3 regions of the Pseudoalteromonas sp. DSM 26666 genome follow, and region 3 is predicted to be linked to each of the others. Evidence: predicted binding sites of a transcription regulator. Region 3 holds the regulator's gene; each other region holds the start of a gene.

Evidence for each region. Region 3 encodes sigma-54, which starts transcription at its own class of promoters, with help from an activator protein. Its sites were predicted from a motif close to GTTGGCACGNNNNTNGNNT; they were not measured.
Region 1: BM380_RS02770 (EF-hand domain-containing protein) is a predicted target of sigma-54. The motif match lies at 3,326-3,344, and genes of this name have one in related genera.
Region 2: BM380_RS12605 (DUF1328 domain-containing protein) is a predicted target of sigma-54. The motif match lies at 3,140-3,158, and genes of this name have one in related genera.

The regions. Positions count from the first base shown of each region.
Region 1 is NZ_FPAR01000001.1:615,545-620,209, reverse strand. It holds gene yfbV (terminus macrodomain insulation protein YfbV) at 1-256, shown strand, start outside; gene rlmA (23S rRNA (guanine(745)-N(1))-methyltransferase) at 240-1,043, opposite strand; gene BM380_RS02785 (energy-coupling factor ABC transporter permease) at 1,040-1,687, opposite strand; gene xthA (exodeoxyribonuclease III) at 1,693-2,499, opposite strand; gene BM380_RS02775 (hypothetical protein) at 2,740-3,171, shown strand; gene BM380_RS02770 (EF-hand domain-containing protein) at 3,383-3,904, shown strand; gene scpB (SMC-Scp complex subunit ScpB) at 4,056-4,646, shown strand; gene rluB (23S rRNA pseudouridine(2605) synthase RluB) at 4,643-4,665, shown strand, end outside.
Region 2 is NZ_FPAR01000006.1:149,524-154,188, forward strand. It holds gene BM380_RS12590 (sodium ion-translocating decarboxylase subunit beta) at 1-628, opposite strand, end outside; gene oadA (sodium-extruding oxaloacetate decarboxylase subunit alpha) at 643-2,424, opposite strand; gene BM380_RS12600 (OadG family protein) at 2,437-2,682, opposite strand; gene BM380_RS12605 (DUF1328 domain-containing protein) at 3,205-3,378, shown strand; gene BM380_RS12610 (hypothetical protein) at 3,426-3,617, shown strand; gene BM380_RS12615 (YcxB family protein) at 3,789-4,256, shown strand; gene csrA (carbon storage regulator CsrA) at 4,312-4,503, opposite strand; gene BM380_RS12625 (aspartate kinase) at 4,594-4,665, opposite strand, start outside.
Region 3 is NZ_FPAR01000007.1:19,073-23,737, forward strand. It holds gene lptA (lipopolysaccharide transport periplasmic protein LptA) at 1-132, shown strand, start outside; gene lptB (LPS export ABC transporter ATP-binding protein) at 129-854, shown strand; gene BM380_RS13465 (RNA polymerase factor sigma-54) at 924-2,423, shown strand; gene hpf (ribosome hibernation promoting factor) at 2,450-2,737, shown strand; gene ptsN (PTS IIA-like nitrogen regulatory protein PtsN) at 2,742-3,194, shown strand; gene rapZ (RNase adapter RapZ) at 3,214-4,056, shown strand; gene BM380_RS13485 (HPr family phosphocarrier protein) at 4,076-4,348, shown strand; gene mgtE (magnesium transporter) at 4,488-4,665, shown strand, end outside.

The DNA.
Region 1 (4,665 bases), on a different contig from region 3:
TTTACCTCAAGCTATTGCCAGTAGTCTATTTTTTATCTCCTTGCCGTTACAAGGGCTTTTATGGCTAGGTAAACGTGCGGAAACAGAATTAGAACCCGCTATGCTGCAATGGTACAACGAGTTGTTTGCAAAAATGGTCGCCAACGGTTACGACGCACAAATGGGGAAAAACAAGCCCCGCTATTTGGAGCTTGCTGAATTGTTAAAAGACATGTTTGATAAAATGGATAAAACCTTTACTAAAGAGCAGTTTTAACAAATTGGCTAATATAAAATGACAAGGTAACCTTATGATGCTGTTTTTGTTCAAGTGCCTGCCAATGCTCGGGTCTGAACTTCCATGCAAAGGGTGTCATCATTATTAAATTTCTTACGTCGCTAAATGTGAGTGACACTTGCTCTGTAATGAGCTGTTGCGATGATTGTTTAAAGCCTGTTGGCGTAGCAACTTCAGTATGTTCATTTACCGTATTATAGATATATTTTTTCAACTCTTTGAGGTGCATAGGCCCAGGGCTTGCCACCACTAAACAGCCATCCTCTTTAACAAGGCGAGAAAGTTCATCGTCAAACAAAGGGGCAAACACGCTAATTAACACATCAGCAAGGTGATCATTAAAGGGCGCGTGGCTTATTGATGCCACGCTAAATTGACATTGTTTGTATCGTTTTGCTGCGTATTTTACCGCCGACTTAGATATATCAACACCATACACAGTAGCTTGCGTGTTATTTGCTATAGCATGGGTATAAAACCCCTCGCCACACCCTAAATCAATCACTATATTTGCATTGAGCGGTTTGACTAAATTAGCTAAGGCTGTCTGTAAAAATGCATAATGGCCTTGCTCTAAAAAAGAACGCCTTGCTTGTACCATTTCTAAAGAGTCACCGGGCTGTTTAGAGTTTTTATTTTGCACGGGGAGTAAGTTTACATAGCCTTCTTTGGCAAAATCAAAGCTGTGGTTATTATCACAGCGTAATATTTTTTCATTAAGTGCCAATGGAAGTTTGCAAATAGGGCAATGGTAATGAAGACTCATGAGCCTAAATAGTCCTTATCAAAAAAAGTTTTTACCCAGTGCGGGCGATAGGTGATCATAACAGTTATTGCCATACCGTTTAGCATTGCTTCAGGAAACGCTAAAATAGGACTGAGATAAATGTAGTTTTCTGTTAGCTGATGCCAATTATATTCGCCAATTGCGAAATAAAAAACACCCCCGAGTATAATGTTAACGCAAGCAACGACACCAGCCGTTAAAAAGCTACAAACAAATATATAGATAAAAAAGTGCCGCGCTAAGTAGTGGTAACAAAGCATAAATACAAAGTAGCTTAATAATACTGGAATAAACGCACTTATTAGTAATTTTACCGCAATCAGCTCGAATGCTATTTGTCCAAAAGCAGTTAGCAGGGCTGTTGCTAATACACAACTTAAAATAGCCAGACGCCAGCCTAAAATCAGCGTAACAGCAGTAATGCCCAGTATATGAAGATCAAGCCCAGGTAAAATACCGGCTTTTATACGCCATAGTAAAGCGAGCACCAGCGCGCAGGCAAACACGCCAGTTTGCCTAGCTGGCGTATTAAATAAATTGGCGTATGTTGATTTATTAACACTTAAAAAGCCAATAACAATAACACCAATCCACAGTAATGCCTGTAATTGCACACTTAGCATAATCGTTAATTAAACTCAGACCAAATAGGGGCATGATCTGAAGGCTTGTCGATAGCACGTAATTCGTAATCTATACCGGTGTCGATACAGCGAGCTGCTAAGTCATGCGTTGCCAGAACCACATCAATCCTTAGTCCACGATTATCAACAAAACCCTTAGAGCGGTAGTCAAACCATGAGTATTGATCGTTAGTTTCTGGGTTTTGCTCTCTAAAGGTGTCTTTAAAGCCCCAGTTTAATAACGTTGCTAGCCATTCACGCTCAACGGGTTGAAATGAACATTTTCCGGTTTTTAACCAGCGTTTTGCGTTTACCTCACCAATACCAATATCTAAATCGGTTGGAGAGATATTAATATCGCCCATTACAATTACATCTTGATCAGGCGTGTAATGACTATTTAGGTGAGTCATTAAGTCTTGATAAAATTGACGTTTATAAGGGAATTTAGTTTCGTGGTTGATGTTATCGCCTTGCGGGAAGTAGCCATTCATGACATGCAGGTCACGGCCATTTTCTTGCTCTACGGTAACGCTGATCATTCGCTTTTGCGACTCATCTGTGTCGGTGGAAAAGCCTTTTAATACCGACTTAGGCTCTTTTTTGCATAACATTGCCACACCGTAATGCGCTTTTTGTCCATGAAAATAAACGTGATAACCCATTTTTTGTACATCGTCTAGCGGAAATGCTTCATCGTGCACTTTTATCTCTTGAAGACCAATAATATCTGGCTGGTGTTTATCAATAATAGCTTGTAACTGATGTAGGCGAGCACGCAGGCCATTGATATTAAAAGAAATCACTTTCATAAAGTTTACCTTCAAATTTATTTTCATTGTTAGCTAAATTGTATCAGTATTTGGAGCGACATAACATGACTGAAACGAGAAAATAGCTGCACAAATGTTGATCAATTTTTGCTTAATGTTTAAACATTGTAAATGCAATATTAAATAATAAAATAAATAAAATATTCAATTGATATGTTAAAAGTTGTCTATATAATGCGCAAAAATCGTTTGTTTAACTCGTTCAAATAGGACTACCTGATGAAAACTCAATTACTTTTAGCCGCCTCTCTTTTTGTTTCTGTAACTGCTACTGCGCAAAGCAATACGTATTACAGCCAAGACAACAAATTAGAGTCTAACTTATGTGTAGTAAGCGCCAATGAGGGGTTTTCGGCTGCTCGTAAAATGGCAGCAAAGCACGGTGTATATTTATCGCGTTATTCAAAAAGTATCCTATGTAACGGTCAAGACATCCGTGACATTGCAAAAAAAGAAGCAGCAACGCAATCAGTTGTGTCTAAAGTAGAAGTATTTGCAAAAGATTCACACCAAGAAACACAGTTATGTATGACTGCATTAAAGCAAGGCTTACAACCAGTACGTAAGCAAATTGGTAACTTAAATTCATTAAAGTGTAATGGCCAAAGCGTTACTGATTTTGTTAAGCGTTACCAAAACGCTGCAATCTAAATTACCGTATTAGATATAAATAGCTCGGTTATTACCGAGCTTTTTTTTTTGCAAAAATTACCAGAGTAGCTTGCAAAAATTGCATTATTAAATATCGCAATAGAAGTTGTTTTTGTTTAATTGTTTAATTGTTTGATTTTAATCGTTTATTTTTTTTGGCATCGTATTTGTATCACTAGATTTGAAATTTATTAATACAAGGATACGTCTGATGAAAAAATTAACGATAGCTTCTACTGTTTTAGCCGCATTGAGTTTAGCCGCTTGTTCTTCAAATCAAGGTTTAGAAAAAATCGACAGTGATTTTGCAAGCTTAGATAACGACAGCGATGGCTTTATTTCTAAAACAGAAGCCGACGATGATAGTATTTGGCAGCACTTTTCAAATATAGATACAAATATGGATAATCAAATAAGCCGTAATGAATATGATGCTTATATGCAGCTAAATGTTGGGAAAGTTGCTACAGATAGTGAAGTGAGTGAGTCTGCATTTAAGGCTGATATTGCGAAGTTTGATAAAATAGAAAATGACTTTAAAAGCTTAGATAATGATAGCAACGGTTTTATTTCAGTTTCTGAAGCTGACGATGATGATATTTCAAATCATTTTGGTTACATGGACAGCAATAAAGATAAACGAGTAAGTAAAAAAGAGTTTAATAGCTATATCAAAAAGCATGGTGATTCTGTTGCAGAGGACGATGCACTTGAGCAATTTAAAAATAGCTAAATTACATTATTAAATACACTTGATACCAAGCCAGTGTTTTTCACTGGCTTTTTTATACCTATAAAATGTTATTTTATTAATATGTTTTCCTAGTTTGCCGTTGTTCTGTCATAATAGATGGCTGTGTGTTTTTATTAACTTTAGAGTGATTATGGTTGGTCGGCGAATTAGTGATGAACAATTAATTGAAATCATTGAAGCGGCGATTTTTGTGGCAGGCAAACCCGTATCAAAACGTCATCTTAAGGACACGGTTTTAAACGACTTAGCAATTTCTATGGCGCGCATTAATGATGCTGTAGAGGCCATTCAAGTTCACTATCAGACGCGTGGAATACGTTTAGTTGAAGTAGGCAGTGGCTATCGTTTTCAAGCGTGCAGTAGTTTAAGCCCATGGTTGAGTAATTTATGGCAAGAACGTGCCCCTAAATACTCGAGAGCATTACTCGAAACCCTGTCGTTAATTGCATACAAGCAACCCATTACCCGTGGTGAAATTGAGCAAGTGCGGGGTGTAGCAACTGGCTCAAATATTATTAAAACTCTGCTTGAAAGAGAGTGGATTAAAGTAGTTGGGCATAAAGAAGTACCCGGTAAACCGGCACTTTATGCAACGACTAAACAATTTTTAGATTATTTTTCGATAACGGGACTTCATGATTTACCCGCATTGCCAGAGCAACAGCGAAGTAAAATTACCCAGTTATTAAGTGATCCTTCTGTGAGAGAACCATCCGAATGAGTATACAAGGTGAAAAGTT
Region 2 (4,665 bases), on a different contig from region 3:
TTTCCTTTTTTGATACTTTACGCAGTTCTGGCATTTGAATTTTACGCTCTTCAGGCGTTGTAAACGCACGCATGATAGGCGGCTGAATAATAGGAACCAACGCCATGTATGAGTACGCTGCTACGGCTATAGCGCCTAATAAATCAGGCGCCAGCTTTGACGCTAGAAAGATAGCGGTTGGCCCATCAGCGCCACCAATAATGGCAATTGCTGACGCATCTTGTAAACTAAACTCAAACCCTGGAATAAAGTTAAGTAAAATAGCCCCAAATAAGGTAGCAAAAATACCAAACTGCGCCGCAGCACCTAATAACAACATACGCGGGTTGGCAATTAAGGCACTAAAGTCAGTGAGCGCGCCCACTCCCATAAATATTAATAACGGAAAAATTCCGGTATCAATACCTACATAGTAAACATAATAAAGTAAGCCACCAGGGTCAGATAAACCTGCCACAGGAATATTAGTTAAAATAGCCCCAAAACCAATGGGCAGCAATAGTAGCGGCTCAAAGTTTTTAACTATAGCTAAAAATAATAACAAACAACCAACGGCAATCATGATCAGCCCAGGAAATGTAAAGTTAGCAATGCCTGTGGCATGCCAGAGGTTTAAAATACCATCCATCCTCTAATTACTCCTTAAGCTAATGCAATCATTGCATCGCCGGTTGACACTGAATCACCTTCAGAGACAAGCACGTCTGCAATTGTACCGGTATGCATGGCGCGTACTTCGGTTTCCATTTTCATGGCTTCCATAATAATCACCACATCACCTTCATTTACTACCTGACCTGGCTTTACTTTAATTTTAAAGATATTACCGGCAAGTGGCGCATTAAGAGTTTCACCTGAGGCAACTGATGCCGACTGTGGAATATGCTCAGAGTCTTTTAGCGTCACCTCTTTAAGCTCACCGCCTTGAGCAACCACGACATCGTATACTTTGCCATCTACTTTAACGCTGTATTGCTCAGCCTTAACGCCTTTATTGTTTGCCGCTGATTTTTCAGGTGCTTTATTGGAGCTATCATCAGCGCTAGGAACAGGTTCAAATGCGTCAGGGTTATTGCGGTTTTTAATAAACTTCAAACCAATTTGTGGGAATAAGGCATACGTGAGCACATCATCAATTTGCTCATCAGCAAGCGTTAAGCCTTGCTCTTGCGCAAGTTTACTTAATTCAGCCTCAAGCGTTTCAAGTTCAGGTTTGATCACATCTGCAGGGCGACAGGTAATTGCTTCGCTGCCATCAAGTACACGCTCTTGTAACTCTTTATTCATAGGAGCAGGTGTCGAACCATACTCACCTTTTAATACGCCAGCGGTTTCTTTGGTGATGGTTTTATAGCGCTCGCCAGTAAGCACATTAAGTACTGCCTGAGTACCAACAATTTGCGAGGTCGGTGTAACTAATGGAATAAAGCCCAAATCCTCACGCACCCGTGGAATTTCAAGTAATACTTCGTTTAGTTTATCAGCAGCGCCTTGTTCTTTAAGCTGATTTTCCATGTTAGTTAACATACCACCTGGCACTTGGGCTAATAAAATTCGGCCATCAACACCTTTTAAACTGCCTTCAAACGCAGCGTACTTTTTACGTACGTCTCTAAAGTAAGCTGCAATTTCTTCAAGGTGGTTTAAATCAAGCCCAGTATCACGCTCAGTACCTTCCACGATTGCAGCAATTGTTTCAGTTGCTGAATGACCATAAGTCATACTCATAGACGATACAGCCGTATCGAGCATATCAATACCGGCATCAATCGCTTTTTGATACGTTGCGGTACTTAAACCCGTTGTTGCATGACATTGCATGGCAATAGGAATTGAAACCGTTTCTTTTAAGCCTTTAATCAGTTTTTCTGCATCGTAAGGCTTAAGCAATCCCGCCATATCTTTAATACAAATTGAATGACAACCTAATTCTTCAAGCTGCTTAGCAAGTGTTAGCCACATATCCAATGTGTGTACTGGGCTTACCGTGTAAGAAATCGTACCTTGGGCATGCGCGCCTACTTTAACCGCCGCTTTTATGGCAGTTTCTAAGTTACGTACATCATTCATGGCATCAAAAATACGAAATACGTCTACGCCATTTTTGTGTGCGCGCTCAACAAACTTTTCAACAACGTCATCAGCATAATGGCGATACCCCAATAAGTTTTGACCGCGAAGTAACATTTGCTGGGGTGTATTTGGCATCGCCTTTTTAAGCGCGCGAATACGCTCCCACGGATCTTCGCCTAAATAACGAATACATGAGTCAAAGGTAGCCCCACCCCAAGACTCTATAGACCAATAACCTGCGTCATCAATTTTTTTTGCAATAGGTAACATGTCGTCTAATCGCATGCGGGTAGCTAAAAGCGACTGATGTGCGTCTCGAAGTACGAGTTCTGTTATTTTTAATTTAGCCATTGGTATGCTCCTCTAATTATTATTTGTTTTGTACTGAGCAATGGCAGCACTAATTGCAGCGATGTGCTCATTTGGCACACCTTGAGATTTAAAAGATGGTGTTCTCTGTGATACTTCAAGTTCTGGCTGAGAAAATTTGCTAGCCAGCTTAGACATAACTGTCACTGCACCAATCAATAAAGAAAGAAATACAAACACCCCCACCATACCGGTTAGCATTAAATTGCCTGCAGTTGTGAGCAAAGCCCCTATATCCATAATTCTCCCCTGTTCAAAACTGAATACATAAAAAGTCAGTTTATTTAAATAAATATTCACCAATAGTAACAAAAACTATTCTTTTGTCTACACATTGTAAATTGGTAAAACCAATTAATCTAAAAGTAACATATCACCAATAAGGTTAACACCACCTAAAATAGCTTATTTAACCTATATATATAGATGGTAAAAATGTTCGTTATAAACAAAGAATATATAAAAACCCTAATATTCTGTAAAAACACATAAAAATATACCTAATGAGCTAATCCACTAAAAACTGCCAAAGCAAATGTTAATTGGTCTTACCAAAGTAACGACTGTAAAAACTATTTATTGTCTCATCAGACACCACTGTGAATAAGTTACAGATAAAACCGTAAAAATTACCAACCTAATATAAAGCTAAACTCAAAAAGATAAATTAAACCATTGATTTAAAACAAAATAAAATACTGGCACATTACTCGCTTATATAAAAACAACACTTTAACACTTAGATAAATCAAGGAGATGACAATGTTACGCTGGACAATTACATTTTTGGTGATCGCACTAATCGCAGCCGTTTTAGGATTTGGTGGTATTGCAGGAGCCGCAGCAGGAATTGCTAAGATCATATTTTTTATCTTTTTAGTTTTACTGGTTATTTCACTTGTCTCTGGCGCTTTACGTGGTAAAAGCCCCAGGTAGATAAGAAACAACGAACTTTTTTAAATTTATATACAAGGAATTACATTATGAAATCATCAACACTTAAAGCAGCAGCTATTGGCCTATTCGCAAGTGCATTTATTATGGGTTGTGAAGACAATCATGCAGAAGAAGCAGGTGAACGCATCGACGAAGCCGTGACAGATGTTCAAAATAAAGTAGAAGATGCCTGTGAAGAAGTAAAAGAAGGTGTCAACGCTGAAGAAACAAATTGCTAATTCAGCCCCTTTTTAAAAAGCGACCATTTGGTCGCTTTTTTTTTGTGTTTAGTATTAGTCGCCAAGTTGCTACCCATTAATTATAAACTCTGAACTATTAATTCTTTTTAAGCTGCGCATTTGCCACATAGCTTGCTAAAATGATAAAAAATAGCTTTTAAGTATAGATGCATGGTATTTACGACAACCTATAAACTCGATAAACCTTACTTTTATGAATGCTTCGACCAATCGCTGCCTTATAGTAAACGCGCGCAACCTAAATATTTTTTATTAGCACTGCTTGTTGTATTGGGATTATTTGGTATTTATGGTTTAGGAGATCATTACCTAGGTACATTTTTGCTGATGCTAGCCCTACTCGAATGCATCGCCTTTTACTATCGCCGCCCATGGTGGGTAACCAGGCAAATGCTAAGCAGAGCGTCTGGTTCTGAAGTCACTCTCACCTTCGACGAAGACGGAATAAAATCAACCAATCATTACAAAAATTACCAGTTAGCTTGGCACGACATTAACGAAATTATTACTACAGATTGTGGACTATTGTTAAAAAGTAAAAGCGGTATGCAATACATTTCTAAGGCAATACTCGACGAAGAAACGATTGATTTTATAAACAAAAAAGCCACTCAATGAGTGGCTTTTACAAATGTCATAGTTATATTAACTAGCACATTTTATACTATGTTGATTAAGCATTGCCCGGATTAGGGTTAGACTTTTCAGCTTGTATGCGCATGTAAATTTCTTCACGATGAACTGATACGTCTTTAGGTGCGTTAACACCGATACGAACTTGATTTCCTTTAACACCTAGAACAGTAACGGTTACTTCGTCACCAATCATAAGGGTCTCGCCTACTCTACGAGTTAGTATTAGCATTCTCTTGCTCCCATGTTCCAATAAAATTATAAGATTCCGCACAAACATTTTAATTAAAATTAGACTAAAAAGTAAGTAAAAACTCTCAATCTATTCATTTTCTGTTAAAAATGTCTTATGTAATGCACGAACAGCCAGCTCTAGGTATTTTTCATCTATTAA
Region 3 (4,665 bases):
GCTAAAAGTATCACTTACGATATCGAGCAGCAGTTAATTAGCGCAGAAAAAGACGAAAACTCAACAGACCGTGTACACACTATTTTAGTCCCTGTTGAAAATAAAAAAGAAGATGATAAAGGTCAACCATGAGCACATTAAAAGCAGAGCTATTAGCTAAAAGCTACAAAGGTCGTGAAGTTGTAAAAAACGTTGGCCTAGAGGTTGAAGCTGGCAGTATTGTGGGGTTACTTGGCCCTAATGGTGCAGGTAAAACCACCACTTTTTATATGATTGTAGGCCTTGTGCCTAGCGATAAAGGCAAAATATCAATTGATGATAAAGATATTACTTTATTACCGATGCACAGCCGAGCGCGTTTAGGGATTGGTTATTTACCGCAAGAGTCGTCTATTTTTAGAAAGCTGACTGTTTATCAAAACTTAATGGCTATCTTAGAAACACGTAAAGAATTAAATAAACAACAACGCGAAGATACCTTAAATAATTTACTTGATGAATTTAGCATTCAGCATATCCGCGATAGTCAAGGTATGGCTTTATCAGGTGGTGAACGTCGCCGCGTTGAAATTGCTCGCGCGTTAGCAGCAAACCCTAAATTTATCCTTTTAGACGAACCCTTTGCGGGGGTTGATCCTATCTCAGTATTAGATATTAAAAAGATTATAGAGCATCTTAAAAACCGAGGAATTGGCGTACTTATCACAGATCACAACGTACGCGAAACTCTTGATGTTTGTGAAAAAGCCTACATAGTTTCTCATGGGGAGTTAATTGCATCAGGCACTCCAGAATATGTATTAAACGATAAAACAGTACGCGATGTTTATTTAGGCGAGCAGTTCAAGCTCTAATATGTGTGTTATTACACTAAGCATCTGCTAAGATTAATTATACTAATTTAAAAGGATTGTTAGAGATACATGAGGCAATCATTACAGCTGCGCATGGGCCAGCAACTTACAATGACTCCACAGTTGCAACAAGCAATTCGCTTATTGCAACTCAGTACATTGGATCTCCAGCAAGAAATTCAAGAAGCGCTCGATAGCAACCCCTTGCTTGAAGTTGAAGAACACGATTACAGCGAAGACACTGCAGGTAAAAACGAACAAAAAGCCGATAACGATGACTTAACGCTAAGTGCCTCAGCTGACGATAAACCTAGCGAGTATGAGCAAGATAGCGGCGAAGCAATGACCAAAGACACCATTAGCGATGATATGGCTATGGATGTTACTTGGGATGAATATATGAGCGCTGCGCCTGCCTCTTCATCGGGCCCAATGCCAGAAGATGAATCTATTTATCAAGGCTCTTCGACTGAAACGCTGCATGAGTATTTAATGTGGCAACTTCAACTGACGCCGTTTAGTCCTACCGATGAAGCGATAGCTATTGCAATTGTAGAAGCTGTGGACGATTCAGGGATTCTAACCCTTAGCTGTGAAGAAATATTAGAAAGCTTTAACCAAGAAAACGACGGCGAAGATGAAGTTGAACTTGACGAAATAGAAGCGGTACTAAAGCGTATTCAACTATTTGATCCAGTGGGAATAGCCGCGCGTAGTTTACAAGAGTGCTTGTGTATTCAGCTAAATCAATTTGATAAAGACACACCTTTTTTAAACGAAACAAAAATGATCTTAACCGATCATATTGATTTACTTGCTGCACGTGACTATCGCACGTTAATGAAAAAAACAAAGCTTAAAGAAGATGAGCTTAAAGAAATCATGACGTTGATTCATACGCTCAGCCCAAAACCGGCAGACACTATTGTTAGAGAAGAGTCTGAATACGTTATTCCTGATGTGTCGGTTAAGAAAGTTAAAGGTCGTTGGGTAGTTGAATTAAACCCAGATAGCATGCCTAAGATCAGAGTAAATAGCCAATATGCAGCTATGTCGCGTACGGTTAAATCAAGTGGTGATAGCCAGTTTATTCGCTCGCACTTACAAGAGGCTAAATGGTTTATAAAAAGCTTAGAAAGTAGGAATGACACGCTACTTAAAGTAACCAACTGTATTGTGCAGCAGCAACAGGCCTTTTTTGAACACGGTCCTGAGGCTATGAAGCCTATGGTGCTTAACGATGTGGCTGAAATGGTGGAAATGCATGAGTCGACTATATCGCGTGTTACTACGCAAAAATACATGCATACACCACGTGGCATTTTTGAGCTTAAATATTTCTTTTCAAGCCATGTAAGTACTGAAAATGGTGGCGAATGTTCATCAACAGCAATACGTGCATTAATTAAAAAATTAATCGCTGCAGAAAACTCAGCTAAACCATTGAGTGATAGTAAAATTGCAGATATATTGGCAGAGCAAGGAATTAAAGTAGCGAGGAGAACCATTGCAAAATATCGCGAATCTCTAGCTATTCCCCCGTCTAATCAACGTAAAAGTTTGATTTAAGGCGTACAACAAAGAGGAAAATGTTTATGCAACTGAATTTAACTGGTCGCCATGTAGATATTACCGACTCGCTTAGAGACTACGTAAATAGTAAATTTTCGAAGTTACAGAGGCACACTGATCACATAACGAATGTGCACGTTATTCTCGATGTAGAAAAACTAAACCAAAAAGCTGAAGCAACCGTTCATGTTAGTGGCGCTGAGATTTTTGCCTCTACTGAGCATCAAGATATGTATGCCGCTATAGACTCGCTCATTGACAAGCTAGATCGTCAAGTAATTAAACACAAAGAGAAACTTGCTCGACACTAACACTATGAAACTAAGCTCACTTATCTGTCAGGACTGCAGTAAAGCTGCGGTCCTTTTTAATAGTAAAAAAAGAATTTTAGAATTTATCAGTGAATTGGCTCACAATAAGCTGCCCTATTTAACACAACAAGATATTCTTAATGCATTAACTGCAAGAGAAAAGCTTGGAAGTACAGGCATTGGCCGAGGCATTGCTATTCCACATGGTCGCATGAGTGGAGCTCAAGAGCCCCTTGCTTTGATTTTAGTGAGCGAAACAGCTATTAATTTTGATGCGATTGATAACCGGCCGGTTGACATTTTTGTCGCGTTAATTGTTCCCGATGGCGATAATCAGCAGCATTTGAAGACGCTAGCCACGATTGCTGATAAGCTCAATGATAAAGAATTTTGTAAACAGTTACGCGCCGCCAAATCGGATAGCGAACTGTATCAGGTTATCGTCAGTCAATCGTAGTAATAAAGAAAGGTGATAAATGGAATTAATAATTATAAGCGGTCGTTCAGGCTCAGGTAAATCTGTGGCGTTACGCGTTGTGGAAGACTTAGGTTATTATTGTGTAGACAATATTCCTCTTAATTTATTACCATCATTAGTGCGCAGTGTTTCCGACAGTTATAATAAAATTGCCGTGAGTGTTGATGTACGTAACCTACCTAAAGAGCAACAGCAGTTTAATGAAATCATTGAATATTTACCTGGTTTTACTAAACCAACGGTATTTTATTTAGACAGTGACGATCAAACATTAATAAAACGTTTTTCAGAAACGCGACGTCTCCACCCTTTATCTATTGATTCTTTGCCGCTTGATTTAGCCATAAAAAAAGAAAAACAACTACTTGATGTATTGATTAACCGTGCTGATTATATGATTGATACCACGGATTTAAGTGTGCATCAGCTTGCTGAGTCTATTCGTGAAAAAATACTCGGAAAAAAAGATAAACAACTGATCATTACCTTTGAGTCATTTGGTTTTAAACACGGCATCCCTAAAGAAGCAGATTACGTATTCGATGCCCGATTTTTACCAAACCCGCATTGGGAGCCTGAACTTAAGCCACTTACAGGGCTGGACCAACCAGTAAAAGACTACCTAGCAAGTCACAGTATAGTGCAAAAATTTACATGGCAAATTCAAACATTTGTGCAAACATGGCTGCCGCATTTAGAACGAAATAACCGCAGCTACTTAACCATTGCAATTGGCTGTACCGGTGGGCAACACCGCTCTGTTTATTTAGCGCAAACCATTGGCGAAAGCTTTGCAATGAGCCATCCTAATGTAAAAATTCGCCACCGAGAACAAGAATAATACCGAGTGAGAACATGCAATGCGCTTAGAAAATACATTTTTAATAAAAAACAAATTAGGATTACACGCTAGAGCGGCGACAGTATTAGCTCAGCTTTCTGTGCAATTTGATGCCACAATCACTTTATTTCAAGATGACAAACAAGCCGCTGGCGATAGCGTGCTGGCACTTATGTTACTCGAAAGCAGCCAAGGCAAAGAAGTTAAGGTGGTATGCGAAGGCCCCGACGCTGAGCCTGCACTTAGCGCAATAGGTGAGCTCATCGACCAACGATTTAATGAGCAAGAATAAAAAAGTTCATTATTAACTCATCATCCTAAGCTTAGGTTAATAGTGGTTGAGGTAGTTTGCTCACATAAAGTAAGATAAACTAAAATTGAATAGCATTTATACCCTTCCAGCATGTAATACAATTTAATTAAGGACGCCAATGCCTGAAGCTTTAGAACAAGATATTCCACTACAACAACTAAAACAGGTGACTAAGTCACTAAATAGTGGTCAATTTGTTCAAGTTAGACGCATGCTGGCAAAAACGGCGCCTTGTGATACCGCACTTCTTTTAGAATCATCCCCGCATAAAATTCGCCGTATGCTCTGGCAGCTTG